DNA from 2 places in the Pseudomonas rustica genome. Region 2 is predicted to be linked to the other one. Evidence: predicted binding sites of a transcription regulator. Region 2 holds the regulator's gene; the other holds the start of a gene.
The links. The regulator sigma-54, encoded in region 2, starts transcription at its own class of promoters, with help from an activator protein. The targets are predictions, from matches to a motif close to ANTGGCATNNANNTTGCTNT.
Positions count from the first base shown of each region.

Region 1 (8,084 bases), 760 kb from region 2:
ACCGGAATGTCGAGGATCACGTCCAGGTTCGGACCGTCCAGCGTCACCGGATCGTTGTTCTTCGGCACGCTGCCAAACTCTTCCATCGGCAGACGGTTGGAGCTTGCGGCGCCAGCGTCGGCGGCCAGCAGGGCGTCGATGTCAGCCTGGCCGGCATCACCGGTTTCTTCGAGGGCGGCGGCCCATTCATCAGCCAGTGCCTGATCGTCCTGGGCGTTCATATCGTCGTTCATCATGTGTCCTCGGCGGGCAACAATTCAGTTAGTGCAAAAAAGGGGGTACGGCGCCGTTTCAGCGGCGCTCGATCGGCTCGATAACCTGCAACGCGAGGTTGCCTTTGTGCGAGCCCATCTTGACCTTGAAGGCCGGCACGCCATTGGCGCGCATGATCATTTCGTCCGGCATCTCGACCGGGATCACATCGCCGGGCTGCATGTGCAGGATGTCGCGCAGTTTCAACTGACGACGAGCGACGGTGGCACCGATCGGCACATCGACATCGAGCACGTCCTGACGCAGGGCGTTGACCCAGCGCTCGTCCTGATCGTCGAGATCCGACTGGAAACCGGCGTCGAGCATTTCGCGCACCGGCTCGATCATCGAGTACGGCATGGTCACGTGCAGATCGCCGCCACCGCCGTCGAGTTCGATATGGAACGTGGAGACCACGATCGCTTCGCTCGGGCCGACGATGTTGGCCATGGCCGGGTTCACTTCCGAGTTGATGTACTCGAAATTGACTTCCATGATCGCCTGCCAGGCTTCCTTCAAATCGACGAAGGCCTGCTCCAGCACCATGCGCACCACGCGCAGTTCGGTCGGGGTGAATTCACGCCCTTCGATCTTGGCGTGACGGCCGTCGCCACCGAAGAAGTTGTCCACCAGTTTGAACACCAGTTTGGCGTCAAGGATGAACAGCGCGGTGCCGCGCAACGGTTTGATCTTGACCAGGTTGAGGCTGGTCGGTACGTACAGCGAGTGCACGTATTCACCGAACTTCATCACCTGCACGCCACCGACGGCAACGTCCGCCGAGCGGCGCAGCATGTTGAACATACTGATGCGGGTGTAGCGGGCGAAACGCTCGTTGATCATTTCCAGAGTCGGCATGCGTCCACGGACGATGCGATCCTGGCTGGTCAGGTCGTAGCTTTTGACACTGCCGGGTACGGCAGCGTCATCGGTCTGTACCAGACCATCGTCGACGCCGTGCAACAGCGCGTCGATTTCATCCTGGGACAGCAGATCCTGCACGGCCATGTCGTGTTCCTACTGCAGTACGAAATTAGTGAAAAGCAACTGTTCGATGACCACTTTGCCGAGTTCTTTCTGCGCCACTTCCTGGACGCTGGCGGTGGCCTTCTGGCGCAACATCTCTTGGCCGACCGGCGTCGCCAGTGTGGCGAAATCCTGACCGGAGAAGAGCATCACCAGGTTGTTGCGGATAACCGGCATGTGCACTTTCAGCGCTTCCAGATCGGCCTGATTGCGCCCGAGCATGGTGATGCTCACCTGCATGTAGCGCTGACGGCCGTTCTGGTTGTAGTTGGCAACGAAGGCCGGCGCCATCGGTTCGAAAATCGCCGGTTGTTTGCCGGTCGGGGCGGTTTCAGCCGCAGCCTCTGGTTTGCTCTGGGCACTGTGCATGAAGAACCAGGTCGCCCCCACGGATGCACCAATGGCCAACAGCAACGCGAGCACGATCATGATGATCAGCTTGAGTTTGCCTTTGGTTGCGGGGTCTTTTACTGCTGCAGTTTCGCTCTTCGCCATGCCAATAATCCGTCACTAATCAGGTTTTCACAGTCGCACGGCAAGGCAAGAGCAAGTGTTATGCCAGAAGTGTCGGCCGGGGATCGGCGCCTGGATCAACAGGACTGAAAAGCAAAAGATCGCAGCCTTCGGCAGCTCCTACAATTGGATGTGTACACCCTGTAGGAGCTGCCGAAGGCTGCGATCTTTTGGTGTCGCTACAACCCGTCAGGCGTAATAGTCGACGGCGCTGCTGCCGATGACGCTGGTGGTGTTGGCAGCAACCTCGGCCGCGCTGACCGGGGCTATTTCATCATCCGCCGAATCCAGACGACCACCGGCCGCGCTGGTACGACCGCTCTGCCCCTGCTGCGCCTGTTCCTGACCCTGCTGGCCCTGCCAACCACGACTCTGATCAGACACATTAACGTCAACCTGACCCATGCCCTGCTGCGTAAACATCTCGCGCAGGCGATGCATCTGGCTGTCGAGCGCCTCTCGCACGCTCGGATGCGCACTCATGAACGTCACCTGGGTCTGCTGATCCGGCACCAGATTCACGCGGATATCCAGACGCCCCAACTCGGCCGGTTGCAGCTGAATATCCGCCGCCTTCAGATTGGCGCTGGACAGGTACATGACGCGGTTGACCACTTCTTCCGTCCAGCCGTTTTGGTGCATGGCGATCGGCTGATTCACCGGCACGGCGTTCGCGGTTTTTGGTGTGGCAGCCTGCGTCAACGCAGCGAGACGGTTGGCGAAATCATCAACGCGGGTATCACTGGTCGCAGTCTTGAGGTCTTTGAGGCCGTCATCGATCAGGCCGCTGAACGCTTTGTCGCCACCCTGACTGGTGCTGTCCTTGTCGGCTTGCACGTCGAGCATGCTGGCCATGCCGGCGGCGAAGTTCTGCGCCGAGGTCAATTCACCGTCAGCCTGAGCCTGTGCCGAGGTAGTTTTCGGTTGCGCCTGACTGGCAGCGGAAATATGCCCGCCCTGCTCCATCGCCAAACGCACCGCCGGCATCGAATCGAGCGGATCGGCTGCCGGGTCGAAATCGCTATCGGTCGAGGCCACCGGGTCTTTGACTGCTGGCAACAAGGCGACCGCTGGTGTTTCGGCTTCAGGTTGCGCCGGTGCAGCGGCAACCGGGGCGGGCACCACAGGGGCAGCGACCGGTTGCACGGCGACGGCCAATGCCGGATCAAGCGCAGGATCAGTCACGCTGGCGTCGGCGACCGGCGTTTGCGCAGGATCGGTAGTGTCATCGCTGGCAGCGGCGTCATCGGCCGCCGCGGATTTGTCGGCAGGCAAGGCATTGCCGCTATCGGCAACCGCCGGAGCCGGGGCGGCAGATTGATCCTTGGCGAGGTCTTTCTTGCCAGCGCTGTCAGCGGCTTTGTCGCGCGCGGTTTTCGCCGGGTTATCGGTGCTGACAACAGGCTTGTTCGCACCCTGATCGGCGAACACTTTGGCGAAGCTGGAGGCTTTATCTACGGGCTCTGCGGCCATCGCCGACGACTTGGCCGAGGCAGCTTGCGCCTTGGCCTGAGCGGCATTCTGAAGAAGGATATTGGGGGTCGCAGGCATGAAACGGTCTCCGCTGCACGGGGCTCGTAAGTACAGTTGAGAAAGTTGATTGCAAGTGCCGGGCCAGTTTCGCCGAACGCTTGTGAAAAGCGTCCGGCGGCCGGTTCAATGAGTATGCGTGTGCTGCCGTTCGCTTTCGTAAACCGGGCGAACGCCATCAAATTCGAGGCTGATTTCAGCGACCATTTTGACGATTTCTGCGGGGCTTTTGTGTCGGGCGTCCGACTCCAGTGCCTGGCACAACTCGGCCAGGCGAACAGCGCCCATGTTGCTCGCGCTGCCCTTCAAGCTGTGAGCGACCTCCGACAGCTTTTCGGCATCGGCGGTCGCTTGCAGCTCCTGCAAGCGACTTTCGGAATCCGTCAGGAAGGTATCCAGCAAATCCGGATAGTTTTCCTCCATGACGTCACGCAAGGTATCGAGTACGTCGCGATCCACATGTAGGTCAGTCACTTGTTCACTCCTTGATCAAGAATTGCGCGGATTATGCCTGAACCTCCCAGAAAAACTCCACGCGGGCACTACGACCTTCGTCCGACCAACTGGCGTTACGCCCCAGTTGCCGCACCAGGCTGACCCCACGTCCCGACAAACGGACATTTTCCAGCGGCCGCTCCATCACCCGCGCCACATCAAAACCCTTGCCGCTGTCTTCAACGCGAATCACCAGACAACCGCCCTGCTCTTGCGGCGTGACCTGCAAATGCACGCGCACGTAGCCGTCCTGCAACGCTTCCAGCCGCGTGTTGCGTTGCTCGTAATAGCGCGCGAACCCCGCCGCATCGCGCTTGAGACTGGAATCGAGACCGAGCACGCCATGTTCCAGCGCATTGGAATACAACTCGGCGAGCACGCTGTACAACGCGCCGCTCTGCCCGCGCAGGCCATGCACTTCCAGCAGCAACTGCAACAGGTACGGCAAAGGGTTGAAGCGCTTGAGCGTGGCACCGCGAAACTCGAAACTCACCGACCAATCGAGCGGGCATGACTGGCCGCTGTCGGAATACACCGGCGCCGTTGGTTTGAGCTGCGCCGGCGCAAGCAGGCTGACTTCAACCATGCTGACATCGTCGCGCGCCTCGCCACGAAAATCCCGCAGCGCCTGCTCGATGTCCTCGAACAACCGGTCAGGCTCACGATTGGCGGCAAACACTTGCTGCAAGCGCTCGACACCGAACAGCTGATCATTGGCATCGCTGGTATCGATGACGCCGTCGGACAGCAGAAACACTCGATCATCGACGGCCATCGCATGCACTTCGGTGCTGTCATCAAAGGCCTGCGCGCTCAACACGCCGAGCGGTAAATGCCGTGCTTTCAGCGGAACCCGCTCACCCGTCGCGAGCCTGTGCAGATAACCGTCAGGCATGCCGCCGTTCCACACTTCCACCGAGCGCCGCAGCGAACTCAGGCACAGCAACGTGGCGCAACAGAACATGTCGACCGGCAGGATCCGTTTGAGCTTGGCGTTCATCTCGCGCAGGGTTTCCGCCAGGCCGTAACCCTTCGCGGTCATCCCGTAAAACACTTCGGCAAGCGGCATAGCGCCCACCGCTGCCGGCAACCCATGGCCGGTGAAATCGCCGAGCAGCACATGCATATCACCCGCCGGGGTGTACGCCGCCAACAGCAGGTCGCCGTTGAACAGCGCGTAAGGCGATTGCAGGTAGCGAATGTTCGGCGCGCTGAGGCAACCGGAGTGCGCGACCTTGTCGAACACCGCTTTGGCCACGCGCTGTTCGTTGAGCAGGTAATCGTGGTGTTTGGCGATCAGGTCGCGTTGCTGCAGCACGGTGTCTTGCAGGCGGCGCAAGCGATCCATCGCCTTGATTTTGGCGGCAAGGATGATCTGGTTGTAGGGCTTCGCCAGAAAGTCGTCGCCGCCGGCCTCTAGGCAACGCACCAGCGCTTCACTTTCGCTGAGCGAGGTCAGGAAGATGATCGGCACCAGCGTTTCGCCGGCCAGCAGTTTGATCTGCCGCGCCGCTTCGAAGCCGTCCATCACCGGCATCATTGCGTCCATCAGCACCAGTTGTGGCTGCTGCTGACGGAACAACTCGACCGCTTCGGCACCGTTGGCAGCCGCCAGCACTTCGTGGCCCTGACGGCGGACGATGGTCGACAACAACAGGCGATCAGCGGCGCTGTCTTCGGCGATCAGGATGGTCAGCGGCTCTTGCGCCTGCATGGCCGTCACGTGATGTCGAAGAGTTTGTCGAAATTGGAGATGGCGAGGATTTTGCGCACGTCGGAGTTGGGGTTAACCACCCGGATATCCGAATCATCACCGCCCGCGTGGTCACGCAGGAGCAGCAGCATCCCGAGCGCGGAACTGTCCAGATAAGTGGTCTCTTTCAGATCCAGCTCATAGGAATTTGGCTCGGGGTCGACCCGTTCATAGGAATTGCGAAATTCCTGATGTTTGCCGAAATCGAATCGGCCTTTGACCGAGATTCTGAGCTTTTTCCCATCCGGTGAGACTTCTGCAACGACTGACATTGACTGGCTTCCTTGTCATTGACGAACGTGTACAAGGTTTAGCATCTGACTGACCTCGGGGCAAGGAACAAGCAACGTCAAAAGATCGCAGCCTTCGGCAGCTCCTACAGGGATCGCGTGCAGGAGCTGCCGAAGGCTGCGATCTTTTGATCTTCTAAAAGGGTTCATGCCGTGGCAGGCGCTGCGACAATTCGTCGAGCAATTTCTGCTCGCGTTTGTCTTCAAGCCGCTGGGCTTCTTCGCGGTAGCGCTGCACCAGCTTGCGCAAGCCTTCGACCTTGGCAAACGCCTGTTGCCAGGCCTCGCGCGCCTTATCGAGATTGTTCTGGTGCCAGTTCAGACTCTGCCGCTGCTGATCAACAGCCGTATCAAGTTGCGCGAGAAACCCCTGAAAACCCAGCAACCACTGCCCGGTCACGCCGGTGCTGCCGCGCACGATCCACTGCTCGGAATAATCCAGACGAAAGGCATTAAGGTCGGCGAGTTTGCTTTCGGCCACCTTCACCTGGCCCTGAAAGTAACCGAGGCGCTGCACGGCGGTTTTCTCGGCTTTTTCAGCCATGTCCACCACCGGCGCCAGACGCGCGGCTCGACTGACGGCAGCCATGACCGGTTACCCGCCCGCCGCTGGGGCGAACAGGGTTTCCAGGTAGGCCTGGCTTTCGCCCATGTTGATTTTGTCGTTGAGCCCCTGACGCTGGTAGCGCACCAACTGCGGGTGCAGGGAGATCGCCAGATCGGTTTCGCGATCGCCACCGGCAACGTAGGCACCCACGCTGATCAAGTCGCGGCTCTGCTGATAGCGCGACCACAACTGCTTGAAATACTGCGCACGCTGCATGTGCTCGACCGAGACCACGGCCGGCATCACCCGGCTGATCGACGCTTCGATATCGATGGCCGGGTAATGACCTTCCTCGGCCAGACGCCGCGACAACACGATGTGGCCGTCGAGCACGCCTCGGGCCGAGTCGGCAATCGGATCCTGCTGGTCATCGCCTTCGGACAACACAGTGTAGAACGCGGTAATCGAACCCCCGCCCTTCTCCGCATTACCGGCGCGCTCCACCAGTTTCGGCAGCTTGGCGAACACCGATGGCGGATAACCCTTGGTCGCTGGCGGCTCGCCGATGGCCAAGGCGATTTCCCGCTGGGCCTGAGCGAAACGGGTCAGCGAATCCATCAGCAGCAGGACGTTCTTGCCCTTGTCGCGGAAATACTCGGCGATGCGCGTGCAGTACATCGCCGCGCGCAGACGCATCAGCGGCGCATCGTCCGCCGGAGAGGCGACGACCACCGAGCGCTTGAGACCTTCTTCACCAAGGCTGTGCTCGATGAATTCCTTAACTTCTCGACCGCGCTCACCAATCAGCCCGACGACAATAATGTCGGCCTCGGTGAAGCGGGTCATCATGCCCAACAGCACGGATTTACCAACGCCAGTACCGGCGAACAGACCGAGACGCTGACCACGCCCCACCGTCAGCAAACCGTTGATGCAACGAATGCCGACGTCCAGCGGCTCGCTGATCGGGTCACGGTTGAGCGGGTTGATCGTCGGGCCGTCCATCGGCACCCAGTCTTCGGCTTTCATCCCGCCCTTGCCGTCCAGCGCACGACCGGCGCCATCCAGCACGCGACCGAGCATGCTCATGCCCATCGGCAAACGTCCAGTGTCGGCGAGCGGCACCACGCGGGCGCCCGGGGCGATACCGGCGACACTGCCTACCGGCATCAGAAAGACTTTGCTGCCGGAGAAACCCATGACTTCCGCTTCCACCTGCGAGGGGTGATAGCTGTCGTCGTTGATCACCAGGCAGCGCGTGCCCATGGCGGCACGCAGGCCTTCGGCTTCGAGGGTGAGGCCGACCATGCGCAGCAGGCGACCTTCGAGAATCGGCGCCCCGGCAATTTCGACGGCCTCGGCATAGCTGCCCAGGCGCTTGGCGAAACTGGTGCGTTCAAGGCGCATCGGGGTCGTCCGCAAGCGGCTCTTCAGCAGTGGCCGCCGGTTTTACGTCTTCGGGAATATCCAGGCTCAGATCCGCTTCAGCCGGGTGCAACGCCTGTTCGTGCAACTGATCGAACAGTTTGGCCATGACTTGGCCGACGCGGGTTTCGATGCTCGCGTCGATGCGACTGTGCGCGGTTTCGACACGGCAACCGCCCGGCAGCAGCGCTTCATCTTCAACGATGCGCCAGGTTTCTTCATGACGTTCGCGCAGGGCTTTGGCCTGCTCGAA
Region 1 is NZ_CP188200.1:3,846,886-3,854,969, forward strand. It holds gene fliN (flagellar motor switch protein FliN) at 1-233, opposite strand, end outside; gene fliM (flagellar motor switch protein FliM) at 292-1,260, opposite strand; gene fliL (flagellar basal body-associated protein FliL) at 1,270-1,773, opposite strand; gene ACP3TY_RS17435 (flagellar hook-length control protein FliK) at 1,981-3,342, opposite strand; gene ACP3TY_RS17440 (Hpt domain-containing protein) at 3,448-3,795, opposite strand; gene ACP3TY_RS17445 (ATP-binding SpoIIE family protein phosphatase) at 3,827-5,530, opposite strand; gene ACP3TY_RS17450 (STAS domain-containing protein) at 5,536-5,841, opposite strand; gene fliJ (flagellar export protein FliJ) at 5,996-6,448, opposite strand; gene fliI (flagellar protein export ATPase FliI) at 6,455-7,813, opposite strand; gene fliH (flagellar assembly protein FliH) at 7,803-8,084, opposite strand, start outside.
Region 1: a site for sigma-54 is predicted at 3,380-3,399, ahead of ACP3TY_RS17435 (flagellar hook-length control protein FliK). Genes of this name have one in related genera too.

Region 2 (8,084 bases):
CACCAGCGACATCACGCCGACTGAATGCAGCTGTTTGACCAGCAGCCCGAAGCCACCGCTGATACCGCCACGCCCCAGCAAGGCATGAAACAGGAACAACGTTGCCCGACCGAACACCGCGATGGCGTCGATCGCAGCTGCGCCGAAACGGCGTACGCGTTCTATTAATGAAAGTCTGCGCATCAACGCTTCCCCAGAAGATCTGCGCGGTAATCCGTCGCTGGAAAGTGGTACGCCACCGGGCCATCCGGGTTGCCGGTCATGAATTGACGGATACGCGGCTCGTCCGAGTTCATCAACTCGTCCGGCGTGCCCTGCCCCAACACCTGACCATCACCGACGACATAAATGTAGTCGGCGATGCTCGCGGTCTCGGCCAGATCGTGGGAAACCACGATACTGGTGATCCCCAGCGCATCGTTGAGCAGACGGATCAGGCGCACCAACACGCCCATGGCGATTGGATCCTGACCGACGAACGGTTCGTCATACATAAGAATCTGTGGGTCGAGGGCAATGGCGCGGGCCAATGCAACACGACGCTTCATGCCACCGGACAGCTCATCGGGCATCAACTCGATGGCGCCGCGCAAACCCACGGCCTGCAATTTGAGCAGGACGATGTCGCGGATCATTTCTTCCGGCAACTCGGTATGAACGCGCAGGGGGAAAGCGACGTTCTCGAAAACATCGAGATCGGTGAACAGGGCGCCGCTCTGAAACAGCACACCCATGTGCTTGCGCGCGTCGAACAGATCGCTGCGCGAAAGCTTCGGCAGGTTCTGACCGTTGACCCAGACCTCACCGCTGGTTGGACGCAATTGTGCGCCCATCAACCGCAGCAGCGTGGTCTTGCCACACCCGGAAGGCCCCATGATGCCGGTGACCTTGCCGCGCGGGATACGGATATCGACGTTATTGAAAATGCTGCGCGCACCGCGCTTGAAGGAGACTCCCTTCAGCTCGACCGCGTAGGCGTTATCGGCACTCATCTAAACTCCTTGCGATGCAGCCTCTCACTCGGACGCCAGGCTTTCCTGGAAAAGCACATACATCCCGGGCAGGCCGAACTGGCGGCGAACTATATCACTGCAAAGGGCGCGCGCCCAAGGCTTGTGCCGGGCCGTGTTCAACGATATGACAGGGTTACAGACGCTTTTTCGGGCTTTTAGTTACGGCGAATGACAAAGCACGACGAACTTGCGTGAGGCTTTGCCACATAACCGCTATAATCGCCGCCTTTTCATCGGGCTATACGATTTCTGACATGAGCCAAACCAGCGACCTGATTCAATCGGCACAACGCACCATCCGCCTCGAAGTGGAAGCCGTTCAAGGCTTGCTGCCCCATATCGACGCCGATTTCGTACGCGCTTGCGAGATGATTCTGGCCAGTAAGGGCCGTGTAGTCGTGGTCGGCATGGGCAAATCCGGGCACATCGGCAACAAGATTGCCGCCACCCTGGCCAGCACCGGCACCCCTGCATTCTTCGTGCACCCGGCCGAAGCCAGCCACGGCGACATGGGCATGATCACTCGTGATGACGTGATTCTGGCCCTGTCGAACTCCGGCTCGACCAACGAAATCGTCACCCTGCTGCCGTTGATCAAACGCCTGGGCATCCAGTTGATCAGCGTAACCGGCAACCCACAATCGCCGCTGGCCAAGGCTGCCGAGGTCAATCTCAACGTTCACGTCGAGCACGAAGCCTGCCCGCTCAACCTGGCACCGACCTCGTCGACGACGGCTGCACTGGTCATGGGCGATGCCCTGGCGGTGGCGCTGCTCGAAGCTCGCGGTTTTACCGCTGAAGATTTCGCGTTTTCCCATCCCGGTGGCGCATTGGGCCGTCGTCTGCTGCTGAAAGTCGAAAACGTCATGCACGCTGGTCAGGAGCTGCCGCAAGTACAACGCGGCACCCTGCTCAAAGATGCCTTGATGGAAATGACCCGCAAGGGTCTGGGCATGACCGCCATTGTTGAAGCCGACGGTAAACTCGCCGGGATCTTCACCGACGGTGATTTGCGCCGCACGCTGGATCGCAGCATCGATATCCGCAGCGCGACCATCGACCAGGTGATGACCGCTCACGGCAAAACCGCCCGGCCCGACATGCTCGCCGCCGAAGCGCTGAAAATCATGGAAGACCACCGAATCAACGCACTGGTAGTCGTCGATGAGGATGATCGCCCGATTGGCGCCTTCAACCTCTCCGATCTGCTGCGCGCAGGAGTCATGTAATGAGCAACGATCTGCTGCAACGCGGCAAAGCGATCAAACTGGCGGTGTTCGACGTCGATGGCGTCCTCACTGACGGGCGCCTGTACTTCCTTGAAGACGGCAGCGAATTCAAGACGTTTAACACCCTCGACGGTCAGGGCATCAAAATGTTGATGAACGCTGGCGTGCAAACCGCCATCATCAGCGGTCGAAAGACACCAGTGGTTGAACGTCGGGCGAAAAATCTGGGCATCCCGCACCTTTTTCAGGGGCGTGAAGACAAATTGGTCGTTCTCGACGGTCTACTTGAACAACTGGGCCTAAGCTATGAACAGGTCGCCTACCTCGGTGACGACCTTCCTGACCTGCCGGTGATCCGCCGCGTAGGCCTGGGCATGGCGGTTGCCAACGCTGCTGATTTCGTCCGCGAACACGCCCATGGCGTGACCCGGGCCCGAGGCGGCGAAGGCGCTGCCCGCGAATTCTGCGAATTGATCCTGCGCGCCCAGGGCCGCCTCGATGCGGCCAACGCCGCGTACCTGTGAGCCAAACCATGTTCAGCAAAAAATTTCGTAACTTCCTGCTGTTTGGCTGCATCGCTGTGCTGTTTGCTGCGGTCGGCTACTGGAACATCAGCCCGGAACGTTTCCTCGACAATCCGCCGGTTACCACCGTCGACAACCCGATCGACTGGTACGCGACCAAAACGCATACCCTGCAATATTTGCCGGACGGCGGTGTGCAGTATGAAATGACGTCGGAGATAGCCGAGCACGTCAAGGCAACGGACATTACTCTGGTCACCAAACCCGACCTGAACATGTATCGCGGAACCGAGTTTCCGTGGCACGTGACCAGTGAGCACGGCGAAGTGAATGCGGCCGGCACACAGGTAGAACTGATTGATTCGGTGCGCATCAAACGCACCGACGAACAAAACCGCGACCTGCTGGTCACTTCCACGCGCATGACCGTGTTCCCGCAGGAGCAATATGCGCAGACCGAGCAACCCGTTAGAATCGACGGCGCTGGCGGTGTATCAACCGGCGTTGGCATGAAAGCGTACCTGAAGGAAAGCAGGATACACCTGCTATCGAACGTAAGAGGACAGTATGAGGCTCGTTAAAACCCTCCCTATTTTGCTCAGTCTGGGCGCAGCACTGGGAAGCGTGAGCGCCTGGGCTCTGCCGAACGATCAGCAGCAACCTATCCGTATTCAGGCCGACGACGCCCAACTGGACGACAAGAACGGCATCGCCACTTATAAAGGTGATGTGATCATCACCCAGGGTTCGATGATCGTTAAAGGCAATACGGTGACTATCACCCGAACGCCGGCTGGCGATATCGACGTAGTGACGTCGGTGGGTAACCTTGCCTACTTCGAGCAATTGCAAACCCAGGGTGACGCCAAGCCTGTACAGGGCTGGGGCGTAACGATTCAGTACCACGCCGCGCAAAACCGCGTCGTGCTGATCGACAAGGCCAAGGTCGTCGACAAGGACAACAACACGACTCAGGGCGAGAAAATCGTCTATGACACCGTGAAGAAACTGGCCAGCGCCGGTCGCGCTACCGGCAGCAAAGTCACCGAATCGCGTCCGCGTATCGACATGGTGATCCAGCCGAAGAAGAAAACCGACGAGAAGACCCAGTAATGGCAACTCTGAAAGCTCAGCACCTGGCCAAGGCCTATAAAAGCCGCCAGGTCGTGCGTGACGTCAGCCTGTCGATCGACAGCGGCCAGATTGTTGGTTTGCTCGGCCCGAACGGTGCCGGTAAAACCACCTGCTTCTACATGATCGTAGGTTTGGTACAGGCCGATCAGGGCCGCGTGCTGATCGACGATCTGGACGTCAGCCACCAGCCAATGCACGGTCGTGCCAAGGCCGGTATCGGCTATCTGCCGCAAGAAGCGTCGATCTTCCGCAAACTGTCGGTGGCCGACAACATCATGGCCATCCTCGAGACCCGTCAGGAACTCGACAAGGCCGGCCGCCGCAAAGAGCTGGAAAGCCTGTTGCAGGAATTCCACATCACGCACATCCGCGACAACCTCGGCATGAGCCTGTCCGGTGGTGAACGCCGCCGGGTGGAAATCGCTCGCGCGCTGGCCACCGCACCAAAATTCATCCTGCTCGACGAACCGTTCGCCGGTGTCGACCCGATCTCGGTCGGCGACATCAAGCAGATCATCCACCACCTCAAGGCCAAGGGCATCGGTGTTCTGATCACCGACCACAACGTCCGCGAGACGCTGGATATCTGCGAAACCGCTTACATCGTCAACGACGGTCAACTGATCGCCGAAGGTGACGCCGAAACCATCCTGGCCAACGAACTGGTCAAGGAAGTGTATCTGGGTCACGAGTTCCGCCTGTAAGCGTCACAGTGCCCGGTGCGCAGCCGGAGTGCTGTATCGATTCAAGCAGGATTTAATACGCTTAATTGTTACAGCGCTCTAGGCAAACACTTCAGTTTCAGGCATATAATTTGCTTAAGTTTGGCGCTTCGGCGCCCTGTAGTGGATGGCGCATAGCGCCGGCGAATAAGGTGTTAAGCCCCTGCCATGAAACCATCGCTAGTCTTGAGAATGGGCCAGCAGCTGACGATGACACCGCAGCTGCAACAGGCCATCCGCCTGCTCCAATTGTCGACCCTGGATCTGCAACAGGAAATCCAGGAGGCTCTGGAATCCAATCCGATGCTCGAACGCCAGGAAGAAGGCGACGACTTCGACAACTCGGATCCCATGGCCGACAACGCCGAACAGAAGCCCACCGAGATCCAGGAACCTTCCTATCAGGAAGCCGCACCGACCGTCGATAACCTCGAAGACGGCGAATGGAACGAACGCATCCCCAACGAGCTTCCGGTCGACACTGCCTGGGAAGACGTTTACCAGACCAGCGCCAGCAGCCTGCCCAGCAGCGATGATGACGAGTGGGATTTCACCACCCGCACCTCCGCCGGCGAAAGCCTGCAAAGCCACTTGCTGTGGCAACTCAACCTCGCACCGATGTCCGACACCGATCGCCTGATCGCCGTGACCCTGATCGATTGCATCAACAATCAGGGCTACCTGGACGAAACCCTCGAAGAAATTCTCGAGGCGTTCGATCCGGAACTGGACATCGAACTGGACGAGATCGAAGCCGTCCTGCACCGCATCCAGCAATTTGAACCGGCCGGTATCGGCGCGCGCAACCTCAGCGAATGCCTGCTGCTGCAATTGCGTCAGCTGTCGGCCAAGACGCCTTGGCTGGCGGAAGCCAAACGTCTGGTCAGCGATTACATCGATTTGCTCGGCAGCCGTGATTACAGCCAGTTGATGCGCCGTATGAAGCTCAAGGAAGACGAGCTGCGCCAGGTCATCGAACTGGTACAAAGCCTCAATCCGCGTCCGGGCTCGCAGATCGAATCGACCGAAGCCGAATATGTCGTCCCTGACGTCATCGTGCGCAAGGACAACGAGCGCTGGCTGGTCGAGCTGAATCAGGAATCGATGCCACGCCTGCGCGTCAACGCGCAGTACGCCGGCTTTGTGCGTCGCGCCGACACCAGCGCCGACAACACTTTCATGCGCAATCAGTTGCAGGAAGCCCGCTGGTTCATCAAGAGCCTGCAGAGCCGCAACGAAACCCTGATGAAAGTTGCCACCCAGATCGTCGAGCATCAGCGCGGTTTTCTGGAGTACGGCGACGAAGCCATGAAGCCGTTGGTGCTGCACGACATCGCCGAAGCGGTGGGCATGCACGAATCAACGATTTCCCGAGTGACCACGCAGAAATTCATGCATACCCCGCGCGGTATTTATGAACTGAAATACTTTTTCTCCAGCCACGTCAGCACCTCTGAAGGCGGTGAATGCTCGTCCACGGCGATCCGAGCGATCATCAAAAAACTGGTTGCCGCGGAAAATCAGAAAAAGCCGTTGAGTGACAGCAAGATCGCTGGTTTACTGGAGGCACAAGGCATTCAGGTGGCTCGCCGCACCGTCGCCAAGTACCGCGAATCCCTCGGGATCGCGCCTTCGAGCGAACGCAAGCGGTTGATGTAAGCCACGTTACAGCGTTCCAGTGGCAGGCTATCCGGCCTGCCGCTTTATGCACTGGCAACGAAGGAGAAGCTGTATGCAAGTCAACATCAGTGGACACCAACTGGAAGTGACCCAACCTCTGCGTTCCTACATCGAGGAAAAACTCCAACGACTGGAGCGACATTTCGACAAGATCACCAACGTGCAAGTCACGATGTGTGTCGAAAAGCTGAAGCAGAAAATCGAAGCCACCTTGCATATTCCCGGCAGCGAAGTGGTCGCCAACGCAGAAGATACTGATATGTATGCTGCGATCGACTCACTGACCGACAAGCTGGATCGCCAACTCAAAAAGCATAAGGAAAAGACCCAGAGCCTCCTCCAGGGCGCAACCGGTCGATAACCCCCCATTCCATGATCCGACTTGAAAGTATCCTGACCCCCGGCCGTTCCCTCGTGAACGTGCCGGGCGGCAGTAAAAAGAAAGCCCTCGAACAAATTGCCAACCTGATCGCCCGCGAAGTGCCGGATCTGGAGATGCAAGATGTCTTCGAGGCTCTGATTGCCCGTGAAAAACTCGGTTCGACCGGTTTTGGCAACGGCATCGCCATTCCCCATTGCCGCCTGAAAGGTTGTGTAACGCCAATCAGCGCGTTGATGCACCTTCAAGCCCCTATCGATTTCGACGCTATCGACGGCGCGCCGGTTGACCTGCTGTTTGTACTGCTGGTGCCGGAAGCCGCCACCGATGCGCACCTGGAATTGCTGCGCCAGATCGCCAGCATGCTGGATCGCAAGGATGTGCGCGATAAGTTGCGCAGCGCTCCGAGCAACGAAGCCTTGTACCAGGTCGTACTGGACGAGCAAAACGGGCAGTAATCATGCGTTTGATCATCGTCAGTGGCCGTTCCGGCTCGGGTAAAAGCACCGCACTGGATGTCCTTGAGGACAACGGTTATTACTGCATCGACAACCTGCCGGCGGGTTTACTGCCGGAACTGGCCGAACGCGCGCTGATTCACACCGAACTGGCGCAACCGCTGGTCGCCGTGTCGATCGATGCGCGCAACTTGCCGAGCCATCTGACGCGTTTTCCGGAACTGCTCGAAGATGCCCGCGCCAAGCACATCCAGTGCGATGTTCTGTATCTGGATGCTGACGAAGAAACCCTGCTCAAGCGTTTTTCCGAAACCCGCCGCCGCCACCCTCTGAGCAATGCCAACCGCTCGCTGGCCGAGGCGATTCAGGATGAAACCGCCCTGCTCGGCCCGATCGCCGACCTGGCTGATCTGAAGATCAACACCACCAATCTGAACCTGTACCAGTTGCGCGACACCATCAAGCTGCGCCTGCTGAATCAGCCGGAGCCGGGTACGGCGTATCTGGTTGAGTCATTCGGCTTCAAGCGCGGTATGCCGGTGGATGCCGATCTGGTTTTTGATGTGCGCTGCCTGCCCAACCCGTACTGGAAGCCGGAACTGCGTGCGCAATCAGGGCTCGATGCGCCGGTGGCCGAATATCTGGCGGCACAACCTGACGTCGAAGAAATGTTTCAGGACATCTTCACCTACCTGCACAAATGGCTGCCGCGTTTCGCAGCGAGCAACCGCGCCTACGTCACCATTGCCATTGGCTGCACCGGCGGGCATCACCGCTCCGTCTACCTGACCGAACGTCTGGGTCAAGCCCTGCAGAAAACCCTGAAGAACGTCCAGGTTCGCCACCGCGACCTCACTTAAAGGATTCACACCGCGATGCCTGCTCTGGAAATCGAAATCATCAACAAACTGGGCCTGCATGCCCGCGCATCGGCCAAGTTCGTTG
Region 2 is NZ_CP188200.1:4,606,969-4,615,052, forward strand. It holds gene mlaE (lipid asymmetry maintenance ABC transporter permease subunit MlaE) at 1-183, opposite strand, end outside; gene ACP3TY_RS21085 (ATP-binding cassette domain-containing protein) at 183-992, opposite strand; gene ACP3TY_RS21090 (KpsF/GutQ family sugar-phosphate isomerase) at 1,268-2,242, shown strand; gene ACP3TY_RS21095 (KdsC family phosphatase) at 2,242-2,766, shown strand; gene lptC (LPS export ABC transporter periplasmic protein LptC) at 2,775-3,347, shown strand; gene lptA (lipopolysaccharide transport periplasmic protein LptA) at 3,334-3,879, shown strand; gene lptB (LPS export ABC transporter ATP-binding protein) at 3,879-4,604, shown strand; gene ACP3TY_RS21115 (RNA polymerase factor sigma-54) at 4,791-6,281, shown strand; gene hpf (ribosome hibernation-promoting factor, HPF/YfiA family) at 6,355-6,663, shown strand; gene ptsN (PTS IIA-like nitrogen regulatory protein PtsN) at 6,675-7,139, shown strand; gene rapZ (RNase adapter RapZ) at 7,142-7,999, shown strand; gene ACP3TY_RS21135 (HPr family phosphocarrier protein) at 8,015-8,084, shown strand, end outside.